One region of the Thalassotalea nanhaiensis genome, then DNA from elsewhere that is predicted to be linked to it. Evidence: predicted binding sites of a transcription regulator. Region 1 holds the regulator's gene; each other region holds the start of a gene.
What was found. Region 1 encodes sigma-54, which starts transcription at its own class of promoters, with help from an activator protein. Its sites were predicted from a motif close to GTTGGCACGNNNNTNGNNT; they were not measured.
Positions count from the first base shown of each region.

Region 2: RI845_RS08675 (S8 family peptidase) is a predicted target of sigma-54. The motif match lies at 2,010-2,028, and genes of this name have one in related genera.
Region 3: RI845_RS15130 (DUF2884 family protein) is a predicted target of sigma-54. The motif match lies at 1,454-1,472, and genes of this name have one in related genera.

Region 1 covers NZ_CP134146.1:3,796,866-3,800,158, forward strand. The annotation lists gene lptB (LPS export ABC transporter ATP-binding protein) at 1-418, shown strand, start outside; gene RI845_RS16495 (RNA polymerase factor sigma-54) at 529-2,025, shown strand; gene hpf (ribosome hibernation promoting factor) at 2,051-2,338, shown strand; gene ptsN (PTS IIA-like nitrogen regulatory protein PtsN) at 2,341-2,790, shown strand; gene rapZ (RNase adapter RapZ) at 2,798-3,293, shown strand, end outside.
Region 2 covers NZ_CP134146.1:1,967,725-1,971,017, reverse strand. The annotation lists gene RI845_RS08680 (two-component regulator propeller domain-containing protein) at 1-24, opposite strand, end outside; gene RI845_RS08675 (S8 family peptidase) at 158-1,975, opposite strand; gene RI845_RS08670 (sensor histidine kinase) at 2,527-3,293, shown strand, end outside.
Region 3 covers NZ_CP134146.1:3,489,243-3,492,535, forward strand. The annotation lists gene RI845_RS15125 (CinA family nicotinamide mononucleotide deamidase-related protein) at 4-1,293, shown strand; gene RI845_RS15130 (DUF2884 family protein) at 1,516-2,349, shown strand; gene RI845_RS15135 (NAD-dependent malic enzyme) at 2,407-3,293, opposite strand, start outside.

The DNA.
Region 1 (3,293 bases):
ACAAACTCGTAAAGATCTAGACGATATTGCCAAACAAGAAAAGCTGGAAAGTTTAGTTGAAGAATTTAATATTGGTCACATTATTGAAAATACTGGACAAAGTTTATCTGGTGGTGAAAGGCGTCGTGTAGAAATTGCTCGAGCGTTGGCTGCGGATCCAAAATTTATTTTATTAGATGAACCGTTTGCCGGTGTAGACCCTATTTCAGTAGGCGATATTAAAAAGATTATTTTACAGTTAAAAGAACGTGGTATCGGAGTACTTATCACCGACCACAACGTACGAGAAACCCTCGATGTGTGTGAACATGCATATATTGTAAGTCATGGTGAATTAATCGCTGAAGGTAATGCCGAACAGGTTTTAAGTAATCAACATGTTCGAGATGTCTACCTAGGTGAGAAATTCAAGCTATAGTTATATTATAAGACGTAGCTTAGAGCGAATTAATACCCATTCGTTTCTCGTGTAATCAGTAGTTAACTTGCATAAACTAACTTTATGCAAATTTGGAATTTTTTCAAACAATGAGACCTAGTCTTCAGCTCCGTATGGGGCAACACTTAACGATGACCCCACAATTGCAACAAGCGATAAAGCTGTTGCAACTATCTACGTTAGATCTTCAACAAGAAATTCAAGAAGCCCTCGATAGCAATCCTTTATTAGAGGTTGATGAATCGGCTAATCAAGAAGAAAACAATGCTAATTCTGACTCGCACCTAGATAGTAAACCAGCTACTGCAGATACTCCTGACGGAAGTGAAGATGCGCAGCCTACGCATGATGAAATAAGTACCTCTGAAGCATTAACTCAAAATGAAATTCCACAAGAGCTATCCGTAGATTCAACATGGGAAGAAAGCTTTAGTGCCGGTACGTCGAATACGGGACTTGGTGGCGTCAGTAATGATGATTATGTTTATCAAGGAGAAACGTCAGAATCTATCCAGGATCATTTGACCTGGCAAATGGAATTAACTCCGTTTTCAGATACTGACCGTACCATTGCCGTAACAATAATTGATGCCATTGATGACAGCGGCTACCTTACGGTAACCTGCGAAGATATTTTATCCAGCTTAGGCGACGATGAAGTTGAATTAGACGAAGTTGAAGCAGTGTTAAAACGCATTCACATGTTTGACCCTATTGGCTCAGGAGCCAAGTCTATTGCCGATTGCTTACTTATTCAACTTGCTCAGTTTAGCCCCGACACCCCCTTTATTGCAGAAGCCAAGTTAGTCATTAGCGAGCATATCGATTTATTAGGTAATCGTGATTTTAGACAAATCATGCGTAAAACCAAATTAAAAGAACCACAGCTAAAAGAAGTGATGCAACTCATTCACTCATTAAACCCAAGACCGGGCGATGCGATTGTTCAACAAGAAGAACAATACGTTATTCCTGATGTCAGTGTGTTCAAAAAAAATGGTCGCTGGGTGGTAGAATTGAACCCTGATACCGCGCCCAAAATTGGTATTAACAATCAATATGCCTCGTTAGTAAAAACAACTAAATCATCAGAAGACAGCCAGTTCATTCGCTCACATTTACAAGAAGCCAAGTGGTTTATCAAATCACTTGAAAGTAGAAACGACACATTATTGAAAGTTTCTAATTGTATTGTTCAGCAACAACAAGGCTTTTTTGAACATGGTCCAGAAGCAATGCGTCCAATGGTATTAAACGATATTGCCGAAGCTGTTGAAATGCATGAATCAACAATTTCACGTGTAACCACGCAAAAGTATATGCATACCCCCAGAGGTATATTTGAATTAAAATACTTCTTCTCGAGTCATGTCAGTACAGAGAATGGTGGTGAATGTTCATCAACAGCAATACGTGCGCTGATTAAAAAACTCGTCGATGCAGAGATAGCAGCAAAGCCATTAAGTGACAGCAAAATGGCTGAACTACTTAGCGATCAAGGTATCAATGTTGCACGTCGAACCATTGCAAAATATAGAGAATCGTTAGGTATTCCACCATCGAATCAACGAAAAAGTTTACTTTAAAACCAACAAAACAAGGATAAAGCTTATGCAAATTAATCTATCTGGCCATCATGTTGAAGTTACCGACTCTATGCGCTCATATGTGAGTGAAAAATTACAAAAACTGGAACGACATTTTGATCACATAAACAATGTCTATGTGGTGTTAAAAGTAGAAAAACTACAACAAATTGCAGAAGCAACCTTGCATGTAAATGCTGGCGAGATCTTTGCCTCAGCCAATCATGAAGATATGTATGCGGCAATAGACGGCTTGGTCGACAAATTAGATAGACAAGTTCTTAAACATAAGGCTAAGTTAGCCCACCATTAACTATGAAACTAGATCAATTATTAAGCCCTGACTGCACCCTATGTGCAGTACAGGGTAAAAGTAAGAAAAACATTCTTCAACAAATCAGTGCAATTGCAGCGAACAAAATTAGTAGTGCAAGCGCAAAAGAATTGTTGGAAAGCTTAAGCAAAAGAGAAAAATTAAGTAGTACTGGAATTGGTAATGGTATTGCTATTCCACACGGAAAAATCAATAACAGTGAAAGACCCGTAGCAGTATTATTGACAACAGATAAGCCGGTTATCTTCGACGCTATTGATGATAAGCCGGTGGATATCTTTTTCGCGCTGTTCGTACCCGAAGATCATTGTCAGCAACATTTAGAGACTTTGGCCAGTGTTGCGAAATTTTTTAGTGATAAAGAGAATAGTAAAAGAGTGAGACGTTGTCACAGCGCCACTGAACTTCATCAATTGGTTGTAAACAATTAGGTAAAAAATGAAACTAATCATCGTAAGTGGACGTTCAGGCTCAGGTAAAACCGTCGCGTTAAGAGTGCTTGAAGATCTTGGTTATTATTGTGTTGATAATATTCCGGTAAACCTATTACCCGCACTAACGCATACCGTTATTAATGACTATGAGAATGTTGCCGTATCACTCGATGTACGTAACCTGCCAGAAAACCCTGACGATGTTAAAGAGATCATAGATTACCTGCCTAATTCGGTAGAATTAAGTATCTTGTATTTAGACGCCGATGATAGTGAACTTATACGACGCTACAGCGAAACAAGACGTTTACATCCACTTATTCGTCAAAATATGGCACTTGATCAGGCTATTGCTCTTGAGAAAAAATTACTGGACCCAGTGGCAAGTAGAGCAAATTTATACATCAATACGTCAAAATTAACCCCTCATCAACTTGCCGATTTAGTGCGAGAAAGAGTACTGGGTTCAACGACCGGTAATTTAGTCATTGTATTTGAAT
Region 2 (3,293 bases), 1.8 Mb from region 1:
ATACTGACTCTTATTAGTGGTCATTACAGCAACCTAAAGTTTATTATTATTTAATTCTACTTATTAATAGCATTTCAGCCTTCAATTGTCATTAAAATTCAGGCCTTCAATGCATAATTTATTCAGTAAAAAGGCGCCTTCGGCGCCTTTTTAATTATTATTCTTGTTCTATCCATTTATTGATAAATGAGACTGAACTTATATCACTTCCCAAATCTAAAAATGAATTCGAATTTGGCCATAAATGTGCGTTTTCCCAAACGGCTGCATCGCCCCATAAGTTAGAGTTTGGCCATAAGTGAGCGTTTGGCCATAAGTGAGCGTTTGGCCACAAGTGAGCGTTTGGCCACAAGTGAGCGTTTGGCCACAAGTGAGCGTTTGGCCACAAGTGAGCGTTTGGCCACAAGTGAGCGTTTGGCCACAGGTGAGCGTTTGGCCACAGGTGAGCGTTTGGCCACAAGTGAGCGTTTGGCCACAAGTGAGCTTTGTTGTACAAACCATCCCATTCATGTCCTTCTACACCTAGAATATAAAAATCACCATTATCATCATAACGACGAGCTGGGCCGGCATAATGTTGTGAATCATTCAATTCATTAGCGATATCCATTCCTTGGTTAGCACAGCCGACTTTGTCGCTAGCTACTGCCCATGGTGCGTTTATCATACCTGCACCTTGTTGAAAAATGCTGTATGACAATTCGCCTTCATTTGCTGTACCTGCAAATGCTGATGATATCAAACGACATTTAATATCATTAGGTGTTAGATATGGGTCATCTTGTAGCATAAGAGCAGCAACACCACTTGCTACAGCGGTAGATTGTGATGTACCAGATAATAAGAAGTAATCATTACCATCTGCATATTCAGGGTAATCTTTATAGATTTTAGATTTATGACTCATTAGGCCTTGCATATGGCCACCAGGAGCAACTAGTTCAGGCTTAATAAAACCTTCAACGGTAGGACCAGCACTAGAAAATGAAGTAACAAAGTCATCACTTAAATCAAACGGTGTATAGTTGTCCGAAGTAGCACCAATGGTTATCACATAAGGGTTATTGCCCGGAACGCCAATAGACATAGCTTCTGAACCACTGTTACCTGCTGAAGCAAATACAGTAATTCCTTCTTGCCAAGCAACCATTAATGCTTGGTTGATAGGATCTTGCCAGTAAAAAGACTGTGGTTTAGCACTAAAAGAAAGGTTTAATACTTTGATATTATGTTTATCACGATTTTCAACAACATATTCAATAGCTTTTAAAACATCTGTGTAAGTAGAGCTGCCATTAGCATCAAACGCTTTAACAATCGTTAATTCAACGTCAGGGGCAATGCCATTATATGATTCACTTGCATCACCGTTACTATTAAATGCAGTTGAGCTATTACTAATTAAGCTGGTGATATGAGTACCATGACCATACTCATCTTTTAATGCTTTGCTACCTTTAAGTACGCTATGATGATGAATTGTACGCTTTTTACCGTAGCTGTTCTTACGGATACCATCAAACTTTGCAGCACCACTATCGATAATAGCAACACCAACGCCTTCACCTGTGATCCCTTGCGAATGAAGCTGGCTTGCACCTACCTGTGTTGGAAAATAAGTATTACGTTCATCAACGCCGTTTCCTGCTTTAGATTTCGACTTATGTGAACTCAGTTTAACTTTCTCATCGGAAAACAACCTAATCAAAGGATGATTATTACGAATCTGCTCTGCTTGGTTACTTGTTAATAAAGCTGAAATTGCTTGAATGACAGTATAGTTATGAACGACTTCACCACCAACTGATTCAATTGCGGCAATCAACGTTGGTTTACTTGCTCCTTGAACAATGTAAGAACCCTTTTGTAACGTTTGACTGTTAGAGAAAAAAAGAAAAGCTGCTACAGAAAGTAGCAGCAAAGTACTAAGCGCAGACCTTATTATTGTTATTTTGTTTGATGAAGAAAGATTCATAAATTATTCCGTTTAAATTAATCTACCTCTACTAAAGCCAGAATCATGCCAACAAATAACAATTGGGTTACAAAACCCATTTTACTTAGCTTCTAATAAAACTTAGGTTTCCACCCTTTTCAAAAGAAAAATAATGGCGACAAAAATATGACGAACAAAAGAAATAAATGACGACAAGATTGGAAGAGCATACAACTTGGCGAATTCAGAAGAAAATGGCGAATAACATACTCAATTAGTTAACTAATACCTTTTATCTACTAGTTTTATAAAAGTATTCAATCATAAGGTACAGCTAGAAATTAATTTCAAAAGTTATCAGCAAACTATGTTCATAATACGATTATGTAACAATGCCAGGTTTAAAAGGCTAGCGCCCCACTTTCTATTTTTGCCTACACAATAAAAATATACATTCCTCCCTTAACTTTAATAACTGCCCACTTTAAATGTCCTTATTTAGTTAACTTATAACTCAACTAAATTGGTTACCTTGCAAAAATTAAACTATGCTTAATAATGGGTAATCTAACATCTAATAGGTAGTAACTATGTCAGTAGGTGTGAAGAAAATTAATGATTTTGCATTGGCTATGCTTGAGCAAGCAAGTTTAGATGACCTGCTATGGTCTATCGCTCAAGGCGTAGGTGATATCATGGAGTTTGAAGATTGTGTTATTTACCTACGAGCAGAGCAAGTATTAATTCAAGTTTCAGCATTTGGTATTAAAAACCCTAAAGATAGGCAAATCTATGAAAGAATAGAAATTCCTATGGGGCAAGGCATTGTTGGTACCGTAGCAGAAACTAAGGTAGCAGAGATAGTACCTGACACTATGCTTGACTCTCGCTATATATTTGATCAATATTCAGGCCGCTCAGAGCTTACAGTGCCAGTAATCTATGAAGGTGAAACAATTGCGGTTATCGACTCTGAATCTAAATTTATAAATAATTATACAAAATCCGAACAAGAGTTATTGCAAATAGTTGCTAATATTATTGCTCCTCGGATCGCAAGTTCTATTTATCAAAGAAATCTGCAAACCACACAAATCAGATTAAAACGTGCCAATAGCGAATTACAAGCAAGCATTGCCGATTTAAAACTCAATCAACAAACCTTAATTCAATCAGAAAAAATGGCATCGGTTGGCATGTTATCTGCTGGTATTGCCCACGAAATAAACAACCCATTGGCCTACTCATTAAGTAACTTGGCAATTTTAGAAGATTATATTACTGATATTAAATCTGCCCATCAGGCCATTATAGAAAACCCAAATATAGCAGAGCAACACAAACTGCCATTAAGGGA
Region 3 (3,293 bases), 310 kb from region 1:
TCTATGTTAAATGTGCAGTTATTGCTTACCGGCAATGAATTAATGAGTGGCGATATTGTTGATACTAATTCGGTATTTATCGCCCGAGAGTTTAAAAATCTTGGTATCGAGCTTACTCGTAAAGTAACAGTTGGCGATAATTTGCAATTGCTTACTGAACAAATGGAACAACTAAGCGTTGATGCCGATATATTGATCATCAACGGTGGCTTAGGTCCAACAGTTGATGATATGACCGCACAAGCTCTTTCTGAAGCAGCAAATAAACCACTTGCTTTGCATCCTACTGCACTGGAACAAGTAAAGGCATGGTGTGTAAAGCGTAGTTACCGTTTAACCGGCCCAAATATGAAACAAGCATTATTGCCTGCTGGTTGTAATATTGTTAATAACCCAATAGGCAGCGCGCCAGGTTTCTCTCTGAGTCATAACAATTGCCAAATTATCTGCACACCAGGTGTTCCGGTAGAATTAAAAGCAATGCTACGAAATGAAATTTTGCCAGAGATTGCTAAGCAGTTACCAGAGGAGCTACAAACAGTAACTCAAAAGCTGAAAGTTTTTGGAATAGGCGAGTCAGGGTTACAAAAGATGGTTAATGAAACCTACCCTAATTGGCCTGAAGAAATAGAGCTTGGCTTTCGAGCAACCATGCCGCTGTTAGAAGTAAAATTAACCAGCAGAAGCCATACGTCTTCCACCCTTAGAGATGAATGGTATAACAAAATTAAAGGCCTGTTAGGCCAACATATTGTTAGTGAAAATGGCAACTCTATTGCTGCAACTGTGGTTGAACTGTTAAATCAGCAAGGTAAAACCATTACTACTGCAGAATCATGTACTGGCGGTATGATAGCCGCACAGCTTACTGGTATTGCCGGTTCATCAAATGTTTTTGAAGCAGGTTTTGTCACTTACTCTAATCGAATGAAGGCCAAGTTAGTTAATGTAAATGAGAAAACGTTAGAACAATTTGGCGCAGTAAGTGAGCAAGTAGTTAAAGAAATGGTTACTGGTGCTTTGGCGGTTAGTGATGCCGATTATGCCGTATCAGTGTCTGGCATTGCTGGCCCAGATGGTGGCACTGAAGAAAAACCGGTTGGCACTGTTTGGCTCGCATGGGGAGATAAACAGCAAGTTTTTGCTAAGAGATTATATTTGCCAACCCATCGTATTCATTTTCAAAATTTTATTGCCAATACAGGCCTAGATTTAATTCGTCGATTAATTTTAGGCTATGCTGATGAACCGCGTTATTTTGTCGAACGCCAATTAAAAAACAAAACGTCTTAACGATTTTTATAACAATTGTGTAGGTATTGATGAGCACAACTTAGGTTAGCACTGTTAACAAATGGTTAATTTGACTAATAATAATTGGTTAAATTAACCTTTAAATTATTAGTACGGTTCTGAAAAACCATAAACACCTGAAATAAAAGGAAAAAATATTATTGGCTAGTTTATTGCTACATATGAGAAATAAACAAGTACAACAATATTATGGGATTACGAATGAAAAACTCACTATTAACCAACATAACAGCAACTCTTTTACTTAGTACTGCACTGTTAAGCACTGCAAGTAGTGCTCATGAAAATGACCATGACTCAGGCAGTTACTCATTTAATAGCGAAGAATGTTCTATCGATGTTAACTACGGCATTGCAGTTTCAGAAGATAGCATTCGCTTTATCAATGATGACGAAACCTATGTACAGATCAACAATAATCAACAGTTGTTTGTTGAAGGTAAACTAGTTGACCTAACTGACCGTCAGCAAGCATTGGTTACAGAGTATTCTGAACAAATAAACCAGCAAGTACCTGAAGTGGTAAAACTTGCAACTGACGCTATCGAAATTGCCTTTCAAGCCGTAAGCCATGTAGTAATTGGAATTAGTGGCGATAACGAAGAAAGTAAAGCTCGTGTTGACAACATTTTTACCAAAATTAATGCCGAAGTTGAAAAACGATTCAATGAAAATAACGGTGACTATTTCGTTGCTGAGCAAGATTTCGATGAGTTTGATCAATTTATGGAAGATGAATTAGAAGAGGAAATTGAAGAGCTTATTGCTGACTCAGTGGGCGACTTATTAATTGCTGTTGGTACTGCAATGAATAATGAAGAAGGAAACTTTGAACAGAAGATGGAAGCCTTTGGCGAACGCATGGAAAACATGGGCAGAGACATAGAAACAGCTGTTGAAGGTAAAGCAGAAGTGCTTGGTGAGCAGGCTGAACAGCTATGTCATAACCTTAAAAGTTTAGATCAACTTGAAAGCGAGTTATCAAACAGTATTGACGAGATGAGTGACTTTAATCTAATCACTGTAAGTGACTAATATTAATAGCTAATTAATATTAAAGAGGCTGCTAATTTTATTAGCAGCCTCTTTTTTTTACATTGTAGAACGCTTATACGCTCTATATTCTGGCTTCCAGAAGTTAGACTCTATGTTTGCCAATAATTGTTCATCACTTATTTCTAACGCCAAGCCCTGCTGCTGAGCAAGTTTACCAATAGCAAAGGCGATGCTTTTACTAATAGTAGCAATTTCAGTTAGTGGCGGTAACAATTCGCCTTTGCCGGTATTAGCAAGTGGTGATGCATCAGCAAGCGTTTCACTTGCTAACATTAACATTTCATCGCTAATAAATTTAATATTTGCCGCTAAAACGCCTAAACCAATTCCAGGGAAAATATAAGAGTTATTACACTGGGCAATATTAAACGTTTCACCTTTATATTTAACCGGTGCAAACGGGCTACCGGTAGCAATAACTACATTACCATCAGTCCAATTAATCACTTGCTCTGGTGTTGCTTCAACTTGTTTTGATGGGTTAGATAACGGGAAAATTATCGGCTTATCAGTCCCAGCTGCCATCGCTTTAACTACCTGTTCCGTAAATAAACCAGCTTGACCTGAAACCCCAATTAAAATATCAGGTTTGGCACAATGCATTACATCTAAAAGCGCAGCGTATTCGCCAGAGAATTTCCAATCAGTTATAGCTTCAGGACTTTGTACGAGCTTCTGCTGGAAGTCACGTAAATCTGTCATACCTTCAGTTAACAGACCATATCTATCAACCATAAATACTTGTTTTCGAGCTTGTTCATCAGTTAATCCTTCTGAACACATTTGGGCAATAATTTGTTCTGCAATACCACATCCCGCAGAGCCTGCGCCAACAAAAGCCACCTTTTGTTCACAAAGAGGTTTACCTTTAATACGACATGCAGCAAGCAACGTACCTACTGTTACCGAGGCAGTACCTTGAA